Linked DNA regions of Parafrankia discariae. The protein of the gene in region 2 interacts with the protein of the main gene of each other region in a pairwise test. Links are inferred from orthologs where the notes say so. Each region holds a gene or a part of one and is shown on either strand. Other genes may lie near its edges. The genes, in order: rplL and dnaE.

The links.
Region 1: the proteins of dnaE (region 2) and rplL interact in binary tests that used the Escherichia coli proteins (3 or more experiments, as listed by UniProt). The link is inferred for Parafrankia discariae from one-to-one orthologs.

The regions. Positions count from the first base shown.
Region 1 is NZ_KB891252.1:120,309-123,562, forward strand. Bases 1-2,944 are described here. They hold rplL (50S ribosomal protein L7/L12), read right to left. Parts: upstream 1,697-2,944; coding sequence 1,304-1,696; downstream 1-1,303. Other genes in these bases: rpoB (DNA-directed RNA polymerase subunit beta), read right to left, coding at 1-63; rplJ (50S ribosomal protein L10), read right to left, coding at 1,903-2,451; rplA (50S ribosomal protein L1), read right to left, coding at 2,909-2,944. Outside these bases: more of rplA, read right to left, coding at 2,945-3,254. UniProt on the Escherichia coli protein: The binding site for several of the GTPase factors involved in protein synthesis (IF-2, EF-Tu, EF-G and RF3). Is thus essential for accurate translation.
Region 2 is NZ_KB891263.1:143,771-148,166, forward strand. The notes cover bases 140-4,225. They hold dnaE (DNA polymerase III subunit alpha), read right to left. Parts: upstream 3,877-4,225; coding sequence 340-3,876; downstream 140-339. Outside these bases: B056_RS0130660 (SAM-dependent methyltransferase), read right to left, coding at 1-37; B056_RS0130670 (pyridoxal phosphate-dependent decarboxylase family protein), read right to left, coding at 4,325-4,396. UniProt on the Escherichia coli protein: DNA polymerase III is a complex, multichain enzyme responsible for most of the replicative synthesis in bacteria. This DNA polymerase also exhibits 3' to 5' exonuclease activity. The alpha chain is the DNA polymerase catalytic subunit.

The DNA.
Region 1 (3,254 bases), on a different replicon or contig from region 2:
GACCTCGAGAGGCTCGATGATCTTTGCGAACGAGATGCGGGAAGCGGAACGCGAGGCGGCCAAGGTGGTCCTTCCGGTGGCCTGATCGTGGGGCTGGCGTCGCGGATGTCAAGGATCCGTAAGGGGGTGGTCAGGTGATCAGTGTCTCGCTACGGTTGTGCGGAACGTCGGCGGGGGGTACCCCGGCAATGCGAGGATCCCGAGATGGAGACTGCGTCGCGGATGCGGCAACCAGCGGGGCGGCGACCGCCCGCGCGGACGCCGACGCGGGCGGAACTGTGGGGCCGAGCGCCCGCGTGACACCCGGAGTCCACTGGCTCGGGGCATGACGGAGCGGCCGCGGGTCTGGTCGGCACGCGTGTGGCACGGCCACACGGCGCCGGCGCGGCGATCTCGGATCGACGTGTCGGTGCAGCAAAGGCGAAGAGTCTCGTTCGGGTCTCGGTTCGGACAGCCGGGCCGCCGTGCCCGCAAGCGAGACACGGCCACGCCGCTCTCGCGTCACCCCGAACCCGCTGAGGCGGCAGGTGCCCGGCCAATGGGCCGAAGGACCGCGGACCGCCCCGCGGCGCGAATCCGATCACCCCAGGGGATCGGATCCCGATGTCGAACGTGTTACCGACGAGCCCGTTGCAACGAGAAAGACAGCGCAAACTAGCAGTGTAGCCGACGGCTTCACTGCTGGCAAGGACGAGACCTGATCACGTCGCGCGCCGCTTCCCTACGAAGGTTCGCGAAATGATGGAACTCCGTAGCCCCGGAGCTAGTCAAGGCCTCAAGGGCAACATCGTCTCGGCCCGATCTCGCCGTTGACACGCCGCTCCGGGTGGGCCGGACCGCCGCCGACCGAGCGCCCCGGCCGGCCCGTCCCGCGGAAGATGCCCCGTGAGAAGGCCATTCATGCATGAAACGGGCGAAGGCGCCGCCCTGATCACGCCACCGACCGGCCGCCCGAACGGCCGATCACGGTCTCTCCGGCCGTCCCGCGGGCCCACTCCACGGCCCGACGACGACACCGAAGTCTTACCACCACCGGCCCCGCCCGCCAGTCGGATCACCACCCGCCGCGCCGCCCCACCGGACCGCGGACCGCCGTGCCACCGGACCGCGCCGCCGCGCCGCACCCGGTCGCGCAGCGCCGGACACGCCGAAGCCCCGCCCCGGACGTACCGGGACGGGGCTCAAGGTCATCCGCCCCCGGCCGGCGGGAGGCCGGCCGGGGAGCGGGATGTCCGCCGCGACGACAGCGCGCCGGCGCCGGGGCCACGGCGGACCGGTGCCGGCAGGCGGCACCGGTACCGAACTACTTGACGGTGACGGTGGCGCCGGCGCCCTCGAGGGCCGCCTTGGCCTTGTCCGCGGCCTCCTTGGCGACCTTCTCCAGGACGGGCTTGGGGGCGCCGTCCACGAGGTCCTTGGCCTCCTTGAGGCCCAGGCTGGTGAGCGCGCGGACCTCCTTGATGACCTGGATCTTCTTGTCACCGACGGACTCGAGGATCACGTCGAACTCGTCCTGCTCCTCGACGGCGGCGGCCTCGCCGCCCGCGCCACCGGCCACCGGGCCGGCCGCGATGGCGACCGGGGCGGCCGCGGTCACGCCGAACGTGTCCTCGAACTGCTTCACGAACTCCGAGAGCTCCAGGAGCGTCATCTCCTTGAACGCGCCGAGGAGCTCGTCGGTCGAAAGCTTCGCCATGGTGGCGGTTCCTTCCTTGTAATGCCGATCAGATGATCCGGCGCCCGGCCATGCCGGGGGGTGTCGTCAGGTGGGTGGTCGGTCGTCGCGTCCCGTGGGACGCGGCCCCGCCGGGGCACCACCCCGCGAGGGCGGCTCGGTGCGGGCCAGCCGCGGCCGCACCGGGACACCGCCCGCGGGACGGGGGTCCCGTCAGGCGTCGCTCGTCAGGCGTCCACGGAGACCGGCTCGGCGCCGGCCGTCTCCTCCCGCTGCGCGCGCAGGGCCTCGGCGAGCCGAGCCACCTGCGACAGCGGGGCGGCGAAGAGGCCAGCCGCCTTGGCCAGCGAGCCGTTCATGGCTCCGGCCAGCTTGGCGAGCAGGACCTCGCGGGACTCCAGGTCGGCGAGCTTGCGGATCTCGTCCGCATTCAACGCCTTGCCTTCGACGACCCCGCCCTTGACGACCAGGGCCGGGTTGGCGCGGGCGAAGTCCCGCAGGCCCTTGGCCGCCTCGACCGGGTCGCCGCCGACGAACGCGACGGCCGTCGGACCGACGAGCAGGTCGTCGATGCCGGACACGCCGGCCTGGGCCGCGGCGATCTTGGTAAGGGTGTTCTTGACCACCGCGTAGCGGGTGGTCTCGCCGAGGGCGCGGCGCAGCTCGGTGAGCTGACTCACCGTCAGGCCGCGATACTCGGTCAGCACCGCGGCGGTCGAACCACGGAACTCCTCGGCGATCTCCGCCACCGCGGCGGTCTTCTCCGAGTTCGCCATCGGGCTCCTTCAATGGTCGGCCGGCCATACCGAAGGACCCGGAAACGACGAACGCCCCGGCGCAGGAGGCGCGGGGCGTCAAGGGCGACGATCTTCACCCGCCGGCCGTACCCATCTGAGTGAGTTCGGAGCCGGCAGAGCGGCGATGCGTGAGCCACTTCCCGTCCGCCACCTGCGCGGGCCGCTCGGGGAAACCGAGCCTTCGGCCTCCGACGACAGATCTCCGAAAAACTCGGGACCCGACGGCCGGAGTACGACCAGCGGTCTTCGGTGTGGAACTGTTCATCATCGTAGCAGGAGCAACGCGGAACGAACGAAGGGCACCCACCGCGGACGGTGCGTGCCCTCGTCGTGCCGTTCGATTCGAACTGGTCCGGCCCGGTCGTACGATTCCGGTCGAACTCGTCCGGTCTGCCGGTCGTGCGGTCTTCCGGTCGTGCGGTCGGTGCCGTTCCGGTCAGGCCGGAACCTCCTCGAGGAGGTTCCGGGTCCGGTTCGGGTCCACGGGGATGCCGGGGCCCATCGTCGTGGCGAAAGTGATCTTCTTGAGGTACCGGCCCTTGGCCGCCGACGGCTTGACCCGGACGATCTCGTCGAGGGCGACGGTGTAGTTCTCGATGAGCTGGGTCTCGGAGAAGCTCACCTTGCCGATGACGATGTGCAGGTTGCCCTGCTTGTCGACCCGGAAGTTGATCTTACCGCCCTTGATGTCGCCGACGACCTTGGCGACGTCCAGGGTGACGGTGCCGGTCTTCGGGTTCGGCATGAGCCCACGAGGCCCGAGGATGCGGGCGATCCGGCCG
Region 2 (4,396 bases):
GCTCGGGTTCTGTGTCGACGGGACGATCGACCGTCACATTGTCCTCCGGGTCCCGGGATACCGGGTCCGCCCGCCGGAGGCGCCGCCACCGGCCCGCGTCTTGCGCCACGCGACCCGGAGGCCGGTCTCGCGGTGTACGCGGAACTCGGCCCATCACTCTGCAAGGGCTGCGTCGGCGAAGGCAGGGCGACGCGACCCACGTCACGCCCATGGTCCCCCCACGGAGGGGTGTCGCAAACGGTGTCGTGGGTCGCGTCGCGCGTGTCGCGCTGGTGGGCCACCCGGCGGTGTCGCCGCGCGGGGCGACCGCGTGGGGCGCCGCGCGGGGCGGGGGTCCGCTCAGGCCACGGCGGAGGCACCCAGCAGGGCCTTGAGATCACCCATCAGCGCGGCGGTCCGCTGCACCTTGTACGCGTCGTCGAGCCGGAGCAGGGTCGTGCGGCTCGCCGACTGCAGGCGCAGGTGGACCTCGGTGGTGCCGGGGTGGTCGCCGAGCACCTCGCGCAGCCGGTCGACGGTCGGTGGGTTGACCCGCGACGCCGGCAGCGTGATCACGACCGGCGGGCTCAGGGCGTGCTCGCTGAGGTCGGGCACGGTCAGATCCGAGGCGACCAGACGCGGGGTGTCCTCCCGCTTGTCGATCCGCCCCTTGACGATGACGACCGCGTCCTCGGCGAGCTGGGTGGAGCAGGTCTCGTAGGTGGCCGGGAAGAACATGACCTCCAGGCCGCCCTCGAGATCCTCCACGGTGGCCAGGGCCCACAGTTTGCCCTGCTTGGTCACCTTGCGCTGCAGGCTGGAGATGATCCCGCCGATGGTGACGACCGAGCCGTCCGGGTAGTCGCCGCCGTTGAGGGAGGCGATGCCGCAGTCGGCCTTCGCCGCGAGGATGTGCTCGACCCCGAGCAGCGGATGGTCCGAGACGTACAGGCCGAGCATCTCCCGCTCGTGGGAGAGCAGTACGGACTTGTCCCATTCCTGGTCGGAGAACTCCTGCACGCCGAAGATGGGGGCGGTGTCCTCCGCGGCGTCGTCGCCGTCGAAGGCGAAGAGGTCGAACTGGCCCTCGGCGTTCTTCTTCTTCACGCCCATCACCGCGTCGACGGCCTGCTCGTGCTTTTCCACCAGGCCGCGGCGGGTGTGACCGAGGGTGTCGAACGCGCCGGCCTTGATGAGTGACTCGATCGTGCGCTTGTTGCAGGCGACGGCGTCGACCTTGTCGAGGAAGTCGGGGAACGAGGCGAACCGGCTCTTGGCCTTCCGGTTGCGCACGATCGACTCGACGACGTTGACGCCGACGTTGCGGATCGCGGCGAGGCCGACCTTGATCTCGTTGTCGCCGTGCGCGGTGTAGTCGGCGTCGGAGGTGTTCACGTCCGGCGGCAGGACGCGGATTCCCATTCGGCGGCACTCGTTGAGGTAGATGGCGCTTTTGTCCTTGTCGTCGCGCACCGAGGTCAGGAGGGCCGCCATGTACTCGGCCGGGAAGTTCGCCTTGAGATAGGCTGTCCAGTAGGAGACCAGACCGTAGCCGGCGGTGTGCGCCTTGTTGAAGGCGTAGTCGGAGAAGGGGACGAGAATGTCCCACAGGGTCTTGATGGCGGCCGGGGAGAACCCGCTGGCCTTCATGCCGTCGGAGAACGGCACGAACTCCTTGTCGAGGATCTCCTTCTTCTTCTTGCCCATCGCGCGGCGCAGCAGGTCGGCCTGGCCGAGGGTGTAGCCGGCGACCTTCTGCGCGATGGCCATGACCTGCTCCTGGTACACGATCAGGCCGTGGGTGGTGTCCAGGATGTCGGCCAGCGGCTCGGCGAGCTCGGGATGGATCGGGGTGATCTCCTGCTGGCCGTTCTTGCGCAGCGCGTAGTTGATGTGCGAGTTGGCGCCCATCGGCCCCGGCCGGTACAGGGCTAGGACGGCGGAGATGTCCTCGAAGTTGTCCGGGCGCATCATCCGCAGCAGCGAGCGCATCGGCCCGCCGTCGAGCTGGAACACCCCGAGGGTGTCGCCGCGGGCGAGCAGCTCGTAGGACGCGGTGTCGTTGAGTTCCAGGGCCATCAGGTCGATCTTGAAGCCGCGGTTCGCCTCCACGTTGCGCACCGCGTCGTCCATCACGGTGAGGTTGCGCAGGCCGAGGAAGTCCATCTTCAGCAGGCCGAGGTTCTCGCAGGTCGGGTAGTCGAACTGCGTGATGATCGCGCCGTCGGCGTCGCGGCGCCACACCGGGATGTGGTCGATGATCGGCTCGGCCGACATGATCACACCGGCGGCGTGCACACCCGCCTGGCGGATGAGCCCCTCCAGGCCCTTCGCCGTGTCGATGACCTTGCGGACGTCCGCGTCGGACTCGTAGAGGCCGCGGATCTCACCGGCCTCGCTGTAGCGGGGGTGCTTGGGGTCGAAGATCCCGCCGAGCGGGATGTCCTTGCCCATCACGGCCGGTGGCATCGCCTTGGTGATCCGGTCGCCCACCGCGTAGGGGTAGCCGAGGACCCGGGAGGAGTCCTTGATGGCGGCCTTGGCCTTGATGGTGCCGTAGGTGACGATCTGGGCGATGCGGTCGTCGCCCCACTTCTCGGTGACGTACCGGATCACGTCGCCGCGCCGACGTTCGTCGAAGTCGATGTCGATGTCCGGCATCGAGACGCGGTCGGGGTTGAGGAACCGCTCGAACAGCAGGCTGTGCGGGATGGGGTCGAGGTCGGTGATGCCCAGGGCGAAGGCGACCATGGAGCCCGCCGCGCTCCCGCGCCCGGGGCCGACCGGGATTCCCTGGCTCTTCGCCCACATGATGAAGTCGGCGACCACCAGGAAATAGGACGGGAAGCCCATCGCCAGGATGACCCCGAGCTCGTACTCGACCCGGGTGCGGTGCTCCTCGTCGAACCCGTCGGGGAACCGCCGGGCCATGCCCGCCCACGTCTCCTTGCGGAACCACGACTCGTCGGTCTCCCCGTCGGGGACGGGGAAGCGCGGCATCAGGTTCCGCTTGGTGAACATGCCCGCCGGGTCGACCCGCTCGGCGATCATCAGCGTCGTCTCGCAGCCCTGCTGCCAGGCGTCGGACGTGTCGATCGCGTACATCTGCTCGGCGCTCTTCAGGAAGTAGCCCGAGCCCTCGAACTGGAAGGCCGGGTTCGCCACCGTCGAGGCGGTCTGCACGCACAGCAGCGCGGCGTGGGTCGTCCGCTCGGACTCGTAGGTGTAGTGCGAGTCGTTGGTGACGACGAAACGCATGTCGAGCGCGCGGGCGATGTCGACCAGCCCGTCACGGACCCGGCGCTCGATCTCGATGCCGTGGTCCATGATCTCGCAGTAGTAGTTCTCGCGGCCGAAGATCTCCTGGTAGGTCGCGGCGGCCTTCAGCGCGGCGTCGTACTGGCCGAGCCGCAGCCTCGTCTGGACCTCGCCGGACGGGCACCCGGTCGTCGCCATCAGGCCCGCGGAGTGCTCGGAGATGATCTCCCGGTCCATGCGCGGCCACTTGATGTAATGGCCCTCGATGGATGCCCGGGAATTGAGCCGGAAAAGATTGTGCAGGCCCTCGGCGTTCCGCGCCCACACTGTCATGTGTGTGTAGGAGCCGCCACCGGAGACGTCGTCGCTCTTCTGGTGCGGCTCGCCCCAGCGGACGCGCTGCTTGAGCAGTCGTGATTCCGGCGCGACGTACGCCTCGCAGCCGATGATCGGTTTCACGCCCGCCGCGGTCGCCTGCTTGTAGAAGTCGTACGCCCCGTACATGTAGCCGTGGTCGGTGATCGCCACGGCGGGCATGCCCTGTCGCGAGACCTCGCTGAACATGTCCTTGAGTCGCGCCGCACCGTCGAGCATCGAGTACTCGGTGTGAACGTGAAGGTGGACGAAAGAGTTCGACATGTCGTCGGACCTTCCCGCGCGCGGAGGGCACGCCGGTCGATGCTCTGTGGGGGCTCGATGCTCGCTGGGGGGCGGTGCCGGGGCGGTCGCCCAGGGTGTTCGGGGTGTTCGGTGACGCGCTGAGAAACATGTGACGAGATTTAGGCGGTTCCCTCGTTCAATTGTTCTCAGGTTGATTCTCGGGGTGACGGTGACGGCATTGTGTCTCTCGGTGTCCGTGTGGGGTGCCGGTCGTCGTCCGGCGTCTTCCCAGCAGCCTAACCCGGCCCGCTGGGAGGGCTTCGGGAAGATGCCGACGTGTCCCACCCGGGGGCACGCAAACAGGCCGTCCCGCACCCGCCGGACACTTCAGCGGACTACATGCGGGACTACGCCGTCCGCGGGGCGCGCCGTTCGCGAGGCCCCCTCTTCGGGAGACGGGCGCGTCGCGGGACAGGCCGTCGCGGGACTACGGCCGCCGGCCGCCGACACGGGCCGCGGCGACGGCGGCCGCGACCGCCCGCACCGCCCGGTCGACATC